Regions from separate parts of the Streptomyces sp. SP18CS02 genome, predicted to be linked through region 1. Evidence: predicted binding sites of a transcription regulator. Region 1 holds the regulator's gene; each other region holds the start of a gene.

The links. Region 1 encodes HrcA, which represses chaperone genes, less so after heat shock. Its sites were predicted from a motif close to TTNGCACTCNGNNNNNCNGAGTGCNAA; they were not measured.
Region 2: groES (co-chaperone GroES) is a predicted target of HrcA. The motif match lies at 1,860-1,886, and genes of this name have one in related genera.
Region 3: groL (chaperonin GroEL) is a predicted target of HrcA. The motif match lies at 1,653-1,679, and genes of this name have one in related genera.

What each region holds. Positions count from the first base shown of each region.
Region 1 covers NZ_JAQYXC010000276.1:231,177-235,991, reverse strand. Annotated here, with positions in the region: gene hemW (radical SAM family heme chaperone HemW) at 1-463, shown strand, start outside; gene PUR26_RS13425 (DUF3097 domain-containing protein) at 501-1,331, opposite strand; gene PUR26_RS13420 (MBL fold metallo-hydrolase) at 1,342-2,073, opposite strand; gene hrcA (heat-inducible transcriptional repressor HrcA) at 2,260-3,276, shown strand; gene dnaJ (molecular chaperone DnaJ) at 3,277-4,416, shown strand; gene PUR26_RS13405 (nitronate monooxygenase) at 4,585-4,815, shown strand, end outside.
Region 2 covers NZ_JAQYXC010000295.1:60,443-65,257, forward strand. Annotated here, with positions in the region: gene PUR26_RS27050 (polysaccharide deacetylase family protein) at 1-985, shown strand, start outside; gene PUR26_RS27055 (DUF6234 family protein) at 1,314-1,760, opposite strand; gene groES (co-chaperone GroES) at 2,033-2,341, shown strand; gene groL (chaperonin GroEL) at 2,456-4,084, shown strand; gene PUR26_RS27070 (hydroxyacid dehydrogenase) at 4,285-4,815, opposite strand, start outside.
Region 3 covers NZ_JAQYXC010000294.1:130,894-135,708, forward strand. Annotated here, with positions in the region: gene thrC (threonine synthase) at 1-466, shown strand, start outside; gene PUR26_RS24945 (MoaD/ThiS family protein) at 485-763, shown strand; gene PUR26_RS24950 (cold-shock protein) at 1,209-1,415, shown strand; gene groL (chaperonin GroEL) at 1,803-3,425, shown strand; partial or broken gene PUR26_RS24960 (transcriptional regulator) at 3,576-3,743, opposite strand; gene PUR26_RS24965 (hypothetical protein) at 3,860-4,075, shown strand; gene PUR26_RS24970 (ester cyclase) at 4,313-4,815, shown strand, end outside.

The sequences.
Region 1 (4,815 bases):
TCTGATCGCCGACGAGATGATGGCGCAGGCCGGTTTCGACTGGTACGAGGTCTCCAACTGGGCCACCACCGAGGCCGGAAGGTGCCTGCACAACGAGCTGTACTGGCGCGGGGCCGACTGGTGGGGCGCGGGCCCCGGAGCGCACAGCCACGTCGGCGGCGTGCGCTGGTGGAACGTCAAGCACCCCGGTGCCTACGCGGCCGCCCTCGCCGGCGGCCGGTCCCCGGGGGCCGGCCGCGAGGTGCTGGCCGCCGAGGACCGTCGGGTGGAGCGGGTGCTGCTGGAACTGCGGCTGCGGGAGGGGTGTCCGCTGGAGCTGCTGAAGCCCGCCGGGCTCGCCGCCGCCGAGCGCGCCGTACAGGACGGCCTGTTGGAGCCCGGGCCGTACGCCCGGGGCCGCGCCGTGCTCACCCTGCGCGGCAGGCTGCTGGCGGACGCGGTGGTGCGGGACCTGGTGGACTGACCCGCCTGTGGCCCGGTCGGGGTCCGGGCGCCGCCCCTCAGGCCCCCTCGGGGGCCGTCACGAAGTCGATCAGCTCCTCCACCCGGCCCAGCAGCGACGGCTCCAGGTCCTTGTACGAGCGGACCTTCGACAGGATGTGCTGCCACGCCGCGCCCGTGTTGTCCGGCCAGCCGAGGGCGCGGCACACGCCCCTCTTCCAGTCCTGCCCGCGCGGAACAGCCGGCCACTCCCGGATCCCCACGGAGGAGGGCTTCACCGCCTCCCAGACGTCGATGTACGGGTGGCCGACGACCAGGGTGTGCGCGTCCGTCACCGAAGCCGCGATGCGGGATTCCTTGGAGCCCGGCACCAGATGGTCCACCAGGACGCCCAGCCGGGCATCGGGGCCGGGCCCGAACTCGCGCACGATCGAGGGAAGGTCGTCGACGCCCTCCAGGTACTCCACGACCACGCCCTCGATGCGCAGGTCGTCCCCCCACACCCGTTCCACCAGCTCGGCGTCGTGGCGGCCCTCCACGTAGATCCGTCCCGCCCTCGCGACCCTGGCCCGGGCCCCCGGGACCGCGAGGGAGCCGGAGGCGGTCCGGGAGGGCCGTACGGGCGCCGGCGCCGCGGCGGCCGGGCGGACCAGGGTGACCGGGCGGCCCTCCAGCAGGAAGCCGCGGGGCGTCATCGGGAAGACCCGGTGCTTGCCGAACCGGTCCTCCAGGGTCACCGTCGGTCCCTCGGCGGTCTTCTCCGTACGGATCACCGCACCGCAGAAACCCGTACCGACCTCCTCGACCACCAGGTCCGGCTCGGCGGCCACTTCGGGCACGGGCGCGGAACGCTTCCAGGGCGGGGTCAGATCCGGGTTGTAGCTGCGCATGCGCCAGACGCTACGACACGCCGAAACGCCGGGCCAGCTCATCGCGTTGAGCGCGTACGAAAGCGGCGTCGACGACCGCCCCGTGGCCCGGCACGTACACCGCGTCCTCGCCGCCCAGCTCCAGCAGCCGGTCCAGCGCGGCGGGCCAGCGGGAGGGGATCGCGTCCGGCCCGGCCTGCGGGTCGCCCGACTCCTCCACGAGGTCGCCGCAGAAGACCACCTCGGGCGAGCCCTCCGTCCCCGGCACCAGCAGCACCAGGTCATGACCGCTGTGCCCCGGCCCCACATTGGCCAGCAGCACCTGGCGTCCGCCCAGCTCCAGCGTCCACTCGCCGCACACCAGGTGGTGCGGCGGGACCAGCACGTCGGTCGCCTCGACGGCGTCCGCCTCGGCGACGCCGTGGGACACCGCCGAGTGCCGCAGCCCGTCGCGCTCGCGGACCATCACGGTGTCGACGCCCACCGCGCCGTACACCTCCGCCCCGGCGAAGGCCGCCGTGCCCAGTACATGATCGAAGTGGGGGTGGCTGAGTGCGATATGCGTCACTCGCCGGCCGCCGAGCAGCCCCTGCGCCTGGGTGCGCAGCTCAGCGCCCTCCCGGAGGGTGGAGCCCGTGTCGAAGAGCAGTGCCGCGTCCTCACCGACCACAAGAGCGGTGGTCGCGTCCCATACCGGAAGGCGGCGCCGGCCCACACCCGTGGCGAGCCGCTCCCATCCGAAGTCTTCCCAACTGACGTCCATACGGCGACGCTATCGGCATCGACCAGCGTAGTCGCGCGGTAGCGTGGCCGGCCGCCCTTGCTAGGGGTGTACCTCCGCGCCGTACACTGGCCGGGTGATTGCTGGCACTCGGACAAGGTGAGTGCCAACAGCACGGCAGGGAACACAGCAGGAACACGGCAGGAACCAGAGCTGGAGGTGTGCGCGATGCTCAGCGAACGCAGACTCGAGGTGCTGCGCGCCATCGTCCAGGACTATGTGGGCACCGAGGAGCCCGTCGGCTCCAAGGCGCTCACCGAGCGGCACAAGCTCGGGGTCTCGCCCGCCACCGTGCGCAACGACATGGCGGTGCTGGAGGAGGAGGGGTTCATCGCCCAGCCCCACACCAGCGCGGGCCGCATCCCCACCGACAAGGGCTACCGGCTCTTCGTCGACAAGCTCGCCGGGGTCAAGCCCCTGTCGACCCCCGAGCGGCGCGCCATCCAGAACTTCCTGGACAGCGCGGTGGACCTCGACGACGTCGTGGCCCGCACGGTCCGGCTGCTGGCGCAGCTGACCCGGCAGGTCGCGGTCGTCCAGTACCCGTCGCTGACCCGTTCGACCGTGCGGCACGTCGAGCTGCTGTCGCTGGCCCCGGCCCGGCTGATGCTCGTCCTGATCACCGACACGGGCCGGGTGGAGCAGCGTATGGTCGACTGCCCCGCCCCGTTCGGCGAGACATCGCTGGCCGACCTGCGGGCCCGGCTCAACAGCCGGGTCGTGGGGCGACGGTTCACCGATGTGCCGCAGTTGGTGCAGGACCTTCCCGAGTCCTTCGAGATGGAGGACCGCGGGACCGTCTCCACGGTGCTGGCCACACTGCTGGAGACCCTGGTGGAGGAGACCGAGGAGCGGCTGATGATCGGCGGTACCGCCAATCTCACGCGCTTCGGTCATGACTTCCCGCTGACGATCCGGCCTGTGCTGGAGGCGCTGGAGGAGCAGGTCGTGCTCCTCAAGCTGCTCGGCGAGGCGACGGACTCGGCCATGACCGTACGTATCGGGCACGAGAACGCCCACGAGGGGCTCAGCTCCACGTCCGTCGTCGCGGTCGGCTACGGTTCGGGCGACGAGGCAGTCGCCAAACTCGGCGTGGTCGGACCGACCCGCATGGACTACCCCGGAACGATGGGAGCGGTACGCGCAGTGGCACGTTACGTCGGACAGATCCTGGCGGAGTCGTAAGTGGCCACGGACTACTACGCCGTACTCGGCGTGCGCCGCGACGCTTCCCAGGACGAGATCAAGAAGGCATTCCGGCGGCTCGCACGCGAGCTGCACCCGGATGTCAACCCCGATCCGAAGACGCAGGAGCGCTTCAAGGAGATCAACGCCGCCTACGAGGTGTTGTCGGACCCGCAGAAGAAGCAGGTCTACGACCTCGGCGGTGACCCGCTCTCCGCCTCCGGCGGCGGCGCGGGCGCGGGCGGCTTCGGGGCGGGTGGCTTCGGCAACTTCTCCGACATCATGGACGCCTTCTTCGGTACGGCGTCCCAGCGCGGGCCGCGGTCGCGGACCCGGCGCGGCCAGGACGCGATGATCCGCCTGGAGATCGAGCTCAACGAGGCGGCCTTCGGTACGACGAAGGACATCCAGGTCGACACGGCGGTCGTCTGTACGACCTGCTCCGGCGAGGGCGCGGCTCCGGGCACCTCCGCCCAGACCTGTGACATGTGCCGCGGCCGTGGCGAGGTGTCGCAGGTGACCCGGTCCTTCCTGGGCCAGGTCATGACCTCCCGGCCGTGCCCCCAGTGCCAGGGCTTCGGGACCGTGGTACCGACGCCGTGCCCGGAGTGCGCCGGTGACGGCCGCGTCCGCTCGCGCCGGACCCTCACGGTCAAGATCCCGGCCGGTGTCGACAACGGGACCCGCATCCAGCTCGCGGGCGAGGGCGAGGTCGGCCCCGGCGGCGGCCCCGCCGGAGACCTGTACGTCGAGATCCACGAGCTGCCGCACTCGGTCTTCCAGCGCCGTGGCGACGATCTGCACTGCACGGTGACGATCCCCATGACGGCGGGCGCGCTCGGCACGAAGGTGCCGCTGGAGACGCTGGACGGCATCGAGGAGGTCGACATCCGGCCGGGCACGCAGTCCGGCCAGTCCATCCCGCTGCACGGGCGCGGTGTCACGCACCTGCGCGGTGGCGGCCGCGGTGACCTGATCGTCCACGTGGAGGTCACCACGCCGTCGAAGATGGACGCGGAGCAGGAGCGACTGCTGCGGGAGCTGGCGAAGCTGCGCGGCGAGGAGCGGCCCACGGGGCAGTTCCAGCCGGGCCAGCAGGGGCTGTTCTCCCGGCTGAAGGACGCGTTCAACGGCCGGTAAGGCCGCCGGTGCGGTGGTGCGGGGCGGGGGAGCCATCCTCCGCCCCGCACCGCTGTCCGGGACCGGCGCCGGAGACAGCGCGACCCGCTGTCCTCCTCCCGGCCGACGGGCGGGACGGGCGGGCCGGGCGATTCGGGGGGCCGGGCCGGGGCGTGACACCATGCCTGCATGTCCTCCGCACTGACCGATCTCTGCCGTCACCCGATCGTGCAGGCCCCCATGGCGGGCGGCGCCTCCTGCCCCCAGCTCGTCGCCGCCGTGTCCGATGCCGGGGGCCTCGGCTTCCTGGCCGCCGGGTACAAGACGGCCGACGGCATGTACCAGGAGGTCCAACAGGTCCGCGGGCTGACCGCACAGCCCTTCGGGGTCAACCTCTTCATGCCGCAGCCGGGGCACGCC
Region 2 (4,815 bases), on a different contig from region 1:
CGCCGGCGCCGGCGCACCCCCCGGCGGCCGGCCGCCCGGCACTCCGCCGTCCGGCACCCCCGCGTCGGGTCCTCCGGCTTCCGGCCCCCCGGCCTCCGGACCTCCGTCCTCCGGCGCTTCGGCGTCGGGCGGCGTCCGGTCCCCCGGGGCCGGGGTCGGGCCCGCGCCCGGCCAGCCGCGACGGCCCGTCGAGCGGCCGCAGCAGCCCGGGCTCGTGCAGCCCGGCGCGGCGGCCGCCCTCGGCGCGTACGTCGAGAAGGTGAAGCGGGCACACACCGCGCGGGCCGCCGCCGCCCGGAAGTGGGGCCTGGCCCGCACCCCGCTGGTCGCGCCCCCGCCGCCGGCCGAGAAACCCGAGATCACCTTCCGCAAGGGCTTCGAGGCCGGTGACCCCAGCCTGCCCCCCGTCTTCACGACCGTCCCGACCAAGGAGCGGATCGTCTTCCTCACCATCGACGACGGCGCGGAGAAGGACCCCGAGCTGCTGAGGATGATGACCGAACTGGACGTCCCCTACAGCGCCTTCCTCAGCGACTACCTGATCAAGGACGACTACGGCTACTTCGAACGCATGCAGGCGCGGGGCGTCGCCCTGCAGAACCACACCCTCAACCACCGCTACATGCCGGCCCTCTCCTACGCGGAGCAGAAGCACGAGATCTGCGGCCAGCAGGAGATCATCGAGAAGCGGTACGGCAAGCGGCCCCGGCTCTTCCGTCCCCCCTACGGCAACTACAACCGGGACACCCTGCGCGCCGCCCAGTCGTGCGGGGTCAAGGCGGTGCCCCTGTGGTCCGCCGAGGTGTTCCCGGACCACATGGAGTGGCGCGAATGGGACCGGGACCTGCATCCCGGCGACATCGTCCTCACGCACTTCAGGGGCCGGGGGGACTGGAAGGGCAGCATGGCGGACATGATCAGGCGCGCCCTGAACACCATCACGGCCAAGGGCTACGCGGTGGCCAGGCTGGAGGACTACGTATGAGCCGGGCGCAACGGCCGCCGGCCGCGCGGGCCGCGCTGCTGGCGGCCGCTGCGCTGCTCGCCTGCTCCGGGTGCACCACGCCCATGGATCCGATCGAACGGCTGGGGCGGAAGGCGGCACAGCGGATCGGCCCGCGGGAGAGCGCCCCCGCGCCGGTGTCCCGCCCGCGGCCCCGGCCCAGACCCGTCCCGGAGTCCCGCCCGGAGTCCCGGTCGCGGTGATCGTGGACAACACGGTCTCCCCGGAGTCCCGGCCGGAGCCCTCGTCGGAGTCCTGGCCGGAATCCCGGCCTCTGAGGCCGTGACCGGCCCCCGGCCGGAGCCGGTGCTCAGCCGCCGATGTCCGCGCACTCGCTGTTGTCGCCGCCGCTGCGGCACCCCACCGATGGCGCCGGCGGCCGGCCGGGCGCCGGCTCCGGATGCGTGTGCTCCCACTCCGTATGGGTCGCGAGGAGCGTCACCACGCACAGGAACGCGGCCGCGAGGAACTGGAACCCGGCCGCCCAGGGCCACTTCCCGCGCGCCAGCGCCACGGCGACGAGGGTGACGGCCAGCGTGAGCCCACCCAGCCAGAGCGTCGGTGCCCAGTCCATCGCGGGCGGGCGGCCCGAGGAACCGAGGTCCAGCTGCCGTCCCCAGCCGCGCATCGCGAGGCCGAAGGCGATGAGGAGCGCGATTCCGGCGTCCAGGGCGAACAGCAGCAGGCCCAGCATGACGTCGGCGCAGCCGCTGGGTGCCGACTCGCCGCCGCGGGTGCGGTTCTGGGGGGAAGTCATCTCCGTACGGTCGTACGGAATCAGCGGGTCCACGACGGTGTTTCCCGGGGTTTCCCGTATCGAGATCGAACCGCGTCGGATCCGACGCCACGAGGGGAATTGGCACTCCGCTTGACCGAGTGCTAATCGCAGTCATAGTCTCAGGTCTGGCACTCCCCACCGGAGAGTGCCAACACAGCGACGGGCAGGTCCGGCACCCGCGACGACGGATCCACCTGGTCGCCACCTCAGACAGTTAACCCCGTGAGATCTCCGAAGGGGGAGGTCGGATCGTGACGACCACCAGCTCCAAGGTTGCCATCAAGCCGCTCGAGGACCGCATTGTGGTCCAGCCGCTCGACGCCGAGCAGACCACCGCCTCTGGCCTGGTCATTCCGGACACCGCCAAGGAGAAGCCCCAGGAGGGCGTCGTCCTGGCCGTGGGCCCGGGCCGCTTCGAGAACGGCGAGCGCCTGCCGCTCGACGTCAAGACCGGCGACATCGTGCTGTACAGCAAGTACGGCGGCACCGAGGTGAAGTACAACGGCGAGGAGTACCTCGTCCTCTCGGCTCGCGACGTGCTCGCGATCGTCGAGAAGTAATCACCTGCTTCACCCGTTTTTGCTTTGATCCGCGCCCCTGGCCCCCGCTGACACTGCCGGGAGGCTGGGGGCGCGGTTCGTTCACCGAGTTTCCGAGAGGGCTGAATCGCTCCCATGGCGAAGATCCTGAAGTTCGACGAGGACGCCCGTCGCGCCCTTGAGCGCGGCGTCAACAAGCTTGCCGACACGGTCAAGGTGACGATCGGCCCCAAGGGCCGCAACGTCGTCATCGACAAGAAGTTCGGCGCCCCCACCATCACCAACGACGGTGTCACGATCGCCCGTGAGGTCGAGCTCGACGACCCGTACGAGAACCTCGGCGCCCAGCTGGTGAAGGAGGTGGCGACCAAGACCAACGACATCGCGGGTGACGGCACCACCACCGCCACCGTCCTGGCCCAGGCGCTGGTCCGCGAGGGTCTGCGCAACGTCGCCGCGGGCGCCTCCCCGGCCGCCCTGAAGAAGGGCATCGACGCCGCGGTCAAGGCCGTCTCCGACGAGCTCCTCGCGACCGCCCGCCCGATCGAGGACAAGTCCGACATCGCCGCCGTGGCCGCGCTCTCCGCGCAGGACCAGCAGGTCGGCGAGCTCATCGCCGAGGCGATGGACAAGGTCGGCAAGGACGGTGTCATCACCGTCGAGGAGTCCAACACCTTCGGCCTGGAGCTCGACTTCACCGAGGGCATGGCCTTCGACAAGGGCTACCTGTCCCCGTACATGGTGACCGACCAGGAGCGTATGGAGGCCGTCCTCGACGACCCGTACATCCTGATCCACCAGGGCAAGATCTCCTCGATCCAGGACCTGCTCCCGCTGCTGGAGAAGGTCATCCAGTCGGGTGGCTCCAAGCCGCTGCTGATCATCGCCGAGGACGTCGAGGGCGAGGCCCTGTCGACCCTGGTCGTCAACAAGATCCGCGGCACCTTCAACGCGGTCGCGGTGAAGGCCCCCGGCTTCGGTGACCGCCGCAAGGCGATGCTCGGCGACATGGCCGCCCTCACCGGCGCCACCGTCATCGCCGAGGAGGTCGGCCTCAAGCTCGACCAGGCCGGTCTGGACGTGCTGGGCTCCGCCCGCCGCGTCACGGTCACCAAGGACGAGACGGTCATCGTCGACGGCAAGGGCAACACCGACGACGTCACGGGCCGGGTCAACCAGATCAAGGCCGAGATCGAGTCCACGGACTCCGACTGGGACCGCGAGAAGCTCCAGGAGCGCCTCGCGAAGCTGGCCGGCGGCGTGTGCGTGATCAAGGTCGGCGCCGCCACCGAGGTGGAGCTGAAGGAGAAGAAGCACCGTCTGGAGGACGCCATCTCCGCGACCCGCGCCGCGGTCGAGGAGGGCATCGTCTCCGGTGGTGGCTCCGCTCTGGTCCACGCCGTCAAGGTGCTCGAGGGCAACCTCGGCAAGACCGGCGACGAGGCCACCGGTGTGGCGGTCGTCCGCCGCGCCGCCGTCGAGCCGCTGCGCTGGATCGCCGAGAACGCCGGCCTCGAGGGCTACGTCATCACCGCGAAGGTGGCGGAGCTCGACAAGGGCCAGGGCTTCAACGCCGCGTCCGGCGAGTACGGCGACCTGGTGAAGGCCGGCGTCATCGACCCGGTCAAGGTCACCCGCTCGGCCCTGGAGAACGCCGCCTCCATCGCCTCCCTCCTCCTCACCACCGAGACCCTCGTCGTGGAGAAGAAGGAAGAGGAGCCGGCGGACGCGGGCCACGGCCACGGTCACGGCCACTCCCACTGAGCAACGGGCTCCTGACCGGCAGCCGGTACGGCTGACGGTCCACGGCCGAGGCCCGGTGTCCCCTTCCCGGGGGCACCGGGCCCCGGCCGTTCTCGTCGTCCCGGCCGGTCCGTTCGGCGCACGGTCCCTCCGGTGCACGAGTCCTCACGTGGGTCCGTGCGTGGGTCCTCGCGTGGGTCCGTGCGCCGGGCCTTCGCGCGTCAGGCAGAGCGGGACAGTTCCTCCGGGGACACCGGATCCGCGAACGGCAGGCCACGCCCGTACCGCTCCAGCTCGTCCAGCGCGTGGTCCGTCATGCGGTGGAGCTCGTTGCCGAGTGAGCCCGCGATGTGCGGGGTCAGCAGGACGTTGGGCAGGTCGTACAGCGGGGACCCGGGCGGCGGGAGCTCCGGGTCGGTGACGTCCAGGACCGCGTGCAGGCGACCCGCCGTCAGATGCGGGAGCAGGGCCGCCTCGTCGACCAGGGAGCCGCGCGAGGTGTTGATGAGCGTCGCGCCGTCCGCCATGAGCGCCAGCCGCGCGGCGCCGATCATGTGGTGCGTGGCGGGGAGCTGCGGGGCGTGCACCGAGACGATGTCGGCGCGGGCGCAGAGGTCGTCCAGCGTGGTCGGTACGGCGCCGAGCGCGGCGGCCTCCTCGGCCGTCACATACGGGTCGTACAGCAGGACCCGCAGGTCGAAGGGGCGCAGGAGCTCGATGACCCGGCGGCCGATGCGGGACGCGCCGACGAT
Region 3 (4,815 bases), on a different contig from region 1:
GGGCCTCGTCGAGGACAGGCCGTACAAGATCTTCGGCGCCCAGGCCGAGGGCTGCTCCCCGGTCTCCACCGCCTTCAAGGCGGGCCACGACGTCGTACGGCCCCAGAAGCCGGACACCATCGCCAAGTCGCTCGCCATCGGCAACCCGGCCGACGGCCCCTACGTGCTGGACATCGCCCGCCGCACCGGCGGCGCGGTCGAGGACGTCGACGACGAGCAGGTCGTGGACGCGATCAAGCTGCTGGCCCGCACCGAGGGCATCTTCGCCGAGACCGCGGGCGGCGTGACGGTGGGTGTGACCAGGAAGCTGATCGAGGCCGGCCTCCTCGACCCCACGCTCACCACCGTCGTCCTGAACACCGGTGACGGCCTGAAGACCCTCGACGCCGTGGCCCCGACCACCGGCCCGACCGCGACCATCCGCCCCAGCCTGGACGCGTTCCGCGACGCCGGCCTGGCCCGCTGAAACCCTGAGGAGAAACCTGTGAGCGTCAACGTCCGCATCCCCACCATCCTCCGCACGTACACGGGCGGCCAGGCCGAGGTGTCGGCCGAGGGCGGAACCCTCTCCGAGGTCATCGCGTCGCTGGAGGCCAACCACCCGGGCATCGCCGCCCGCGTCCTGGACGACCAGGGCAAGCTGCGCCGCTTCGTCAACGTCTACGTCAACGACGACGACGTGCGGTTCGAACAGGGTCTGGAGACCGCCACGCCCGACGGCGTGGGCGTTTCGATCATTCCCGCCGTGGCGGGCGGCTGCTGACCGCCCACCTTTTCACCCGCACAACTGTTGCCCCCTCCGCACCGGAAAGCGGAGGGGGCAATTTGCAGGGTTGAGCGCGGTAGAGTTGGGGAAGTCCCCGCCGCTGCAGGTGCCCCGCGCATATGAGAATGCGCCGCGCCCCATCAAGAAGCAGCCAAAGTGTCCATGTGCAATGCGCCGAATGCGTGCTTTGTCGGGCCCGACTTGCCCCGGATTCCGCTCAATTCGCCGATATTTCCGTTCACGGGCGCTCGGATTTCTCGTCCGATTGACCTGTTGCAGAGGGCAGTTGGGCAGATACATTCAGCCGCGGTCGACGCGTTCCGGCGCACGTCTCCTGGGTTCTTACGGGCCTCCGGGTCCAGGGATTCATCGGGGGGCGAGGTCTGACCCAGGGTCCGCGAAGTGCGGTCCTGCGCAAGGGCCAGTAATAGGGGAGTTAGGCATGGCTCAGGGCACCGTCAAGTGGTTCAACGCGGAGAAGGGGTACGGCTTCATCGCGGTCGACGGTGGTGCGGATGTTTTCGTCCACTACAGCGCGATCCAGATGGACGGGTACCGCACCCTTGAAGAAGGTCAGCGGGTCGAGTTCGAGATCTCGCAGGGCCAGAAGGGTCCGCAGGCGGACATGGTCAAGCTCGCCGCCGGCTGAGTGCCGCGCGTTCGATCGACCATCGACTCAGCAGCGCCGAGGGGCTCGTATCCGAGGAGGGATACGGGCCCCTCGCGTATGCCCGCGCCCCGCGCCGGGGTCCCGTACGCCCCCGCGGGGGCCCGTGACGGCGCCGCCCGCGCCTGCCCGTGAGCGCCCTGGCGCGTCTGCCCGGATCCGGCTGTCCGATACCCGGTGGGCGCTTGCACTCGCAGGGGTCGAGTGCTAATCATTGCGTTAGCACTCTGACAGTGAGAGTGCCACCGAAGGACCGGGTCGGTGAGGCTCGCAGGCCGGTGGGGCAAGGAACCACAGGCGTGCAGGCCGTCCGTCGCGGGCACCAGCGCGGTCCGGCTTTTCCACCCCTGTCCGGGAGGACCACTTCACATGGCCAAGATCATCGCGTTCGACGAGGAGGCACGGCGCGGCCTCGAGCGCGGCATGAACCAGCTCGCCGACGCCGTCAAGGTGACCCTGGGCCCCAAGGGTCGCAACGTCGTCCTCGAGAAGAAGTGGGGCGCCCCCACGATCACCAACGATGGTGTTTCCATCGCCAAGGAGATCGAGCTCGAGGACCCGTACGAGAAGATCGGCGCCGAGCTGGTCAAGGAAGTCGCCAAGAAGACGGACGACGTCGCCGGTGACGGTACGACCACCGCGACCGTCCTCGCCCAGGCGCTCGTCCGCGAGGGTCTGCGCAACGTCGCCGCCGGCGCCAACCCGATGGCCCTCAAGCGCGGCATCGAGAAGGCCGTCGAGGCCGTCTCCGGTGCGCTGCTGGAGCAGGCGAAGGATGTCGAGACCAAGGAGCAGATCGCTTCCACGGCCTCCATCTCCGCCGCCGACACCCAGATCGGCGAGCTCATCGCCGAGGCCATGGACAAGGTCGGCAAGGAAGGCGTCATCACCGTCGAGGAGTCCCAGACCTTCGGTCTGGAGCTGGAGCTCACCGAGGGTATGCGCTTCGACAAGGGCTACATCTCGGCGTACTTCGCCACCGACATGGAGCGTATGGAGGCGTCGCTCGACGACCCGTACATCCTCATCGTCAACTCGAAGATCAGCAACGTGAAGGACCTCCTTCCGCTGCTGGAGAAGGTCATGCAGTCGGGCAAGCCGCTGCTGATCATCGCCGAGGACGTCGAGGGCGAGGCCCTGTCGACCCTGGTCGTCAACAAGATCCGCGGCACCTTCAAGTCCGTCGCCGTCAAGGCCCCGGGCTTCGGCGACCGCCGCAAGGCCATGCTGAACGACATCGCCATCCTCACCGGTGGCACGGTCATCTCCGAGGAGGTCGGTCTCAAGCTCGAGAACGCCACCCTCGACCTCCTGGGCCGCGCCCGCAAGGTCGTCATCACCAAGGACGAGACGACCATCGTCGACGGCTCCGGTGACAGCGAGCAGGTCCAGGGCCGCGTCAACCAGATCCGTGCCGAGATCGAGAACAGCGACTCGGACTACGACCGCGAGAAGCTCCAGGAGCGTCTGGCGAAGCTGGCCGGCGGCGTGGCCGTCATCAAGGCCGGTGCCGCCACCGAGGTCGAGCTCAAGGAGCGCAAGCACCGCATCGAGGACGCGGTGCGCAACGCCAAGGCCGCCGTCGAGGAGGGCATCGTCGCCGGTGGTGGCGTGGCCCTGCTCCAGGCTTCCTCGGTCTTCGAGAAGCTTGAGCTCGAGGGTGACGAGGCCACCGGTGCCGCCGCCGTGAAGCTGGCGCTGGAGGCCCCGCTGAAGCAGATCGCCGTCAACGGTGGCCTCGAGGGCGGCGTCGTCGTCGAGAAGGTGCGCAACCTTCCGATCGGTCACGGTCTGAACGCCGCGACCGGCGAGTACGTCGACATGATCGCCGAGGGCATCCTCGACCCCGCGAAGGTGACCCGCTCTGCCCTGCAGAACGCGGCCTCCATCGCGGCGCTGTTCCTCACCACCGAGGCCGTCATCGCCGACAAGCCCGAGAAGGCCGGCGCGGCCGCCCCGGGTGGCATGCCGGGCGGTGACATGGACTTCTGATCCTCCCGGATCGGACACGTCCTTCACGTTCCGAGGGCGGCACCCCTTCTTCGAGGGGTGCCGCCCTCGGGCGTTTCGACGCCCAAGCGCCTGCCGGGAAGCACGCGCAGGCCCCGGAGCTTGAGCTCGGGGGCCATCTGCGCCGTTCCCCATGCGGCGAGTTCCCGCCTCCGGTTGACCGATGAACGAGCCGCTGACGAAGAGCGGCCGGCCCGGCGCTTCCCGGCCGGGGCCCGCGTTTTCGCTGGCGTGACGCGGTTCCGCGCCGGGCAGCGCCCTCGGGGAGGAGGACGGATCGAGCTCCTCGGGTCCGGCCACGTGTCAACTCCCGTGTGCACCGATGGGGTTGTTGAGCCGTTGCCACTGTTCAGGCCGGCCCTTGATCGACCACTCTGTGCAGGGATCCCGGACACGGAGAGTGGAGGTGCCAGGTCATGGCGATGCGATCGACGGATCGGCTGCGGGCGGCCGAGGAAGTGGTGGCCCGGCTGCGCGGAGCGCTGGGCGAGGCGGGCGTGATCCTGCCGTCCCTGCGCGTGGACCCGGTGACGGCCGCGAGCGACGTGGCCTGTCCGTTGGTGGACCTGGGGCGGTGCAACCTGGACATGGCGATGCGGATCGTCGCCGTCCTCCACGAGGCCCGCCGGTGACGGGCGGCGACGGGTACGCGGTCGAGGCGCGGGACGGGCGCGTCGGCCGGGTCATGGGGGGCGTCGGCGGCTGCGCCCGCCCGGCGGCGGACGGGAGTGGGACGGCCCGGTCCCTGTGCTGAGCACGGCACCGCCCGGAGAGGTCCTGCGGGTGCGGGTGTGGGAGCTCGACCGGCGGGGCGCCTGCCCAGAACCATGAGCCTAGGATGAACATATCCGCCCACATCGGGAGACGTCATGACATTCGTGCAGCTCATCGACTGTAAGACCGAGCGGTTCGACGACATGAACCGGCTCATGGACCAGTGGGTCGAACAGACCAAGGGCAAGCGGACCGCCACCCACAGCGTGATCGGCAAGGACCGGTCGGACGACAGCCACTACGTCGAGATCGTCGAGTTCCCCTCGTACGAGGAGGCCATGCGGAACTCCCGGCTGCCGGAGACGGGCCGGATCTTCCAGGAGATGGTCGCCCTCTGCGACGCCGAACCCACCTTCACCGACCTCGAAGTGGTCCGGGACGAGCAGCTCAACAAGGAGCTCGCCCGCCGGTTCTTCGGCGAGATAGCGCAGGAGGGCAACCTCGGCCTGATCGACGAGGTGTTCGCGGCCGACTACCGCGATCACGACATCATGAAGGAGGAGGACGTCACGGTCGGAAGCCACGTCATACGCGGTGACGTCAGTGGATGGCGCGACGCCTTCGACTTCCGCTTCGACATCGACCGGCAGATCTGCGA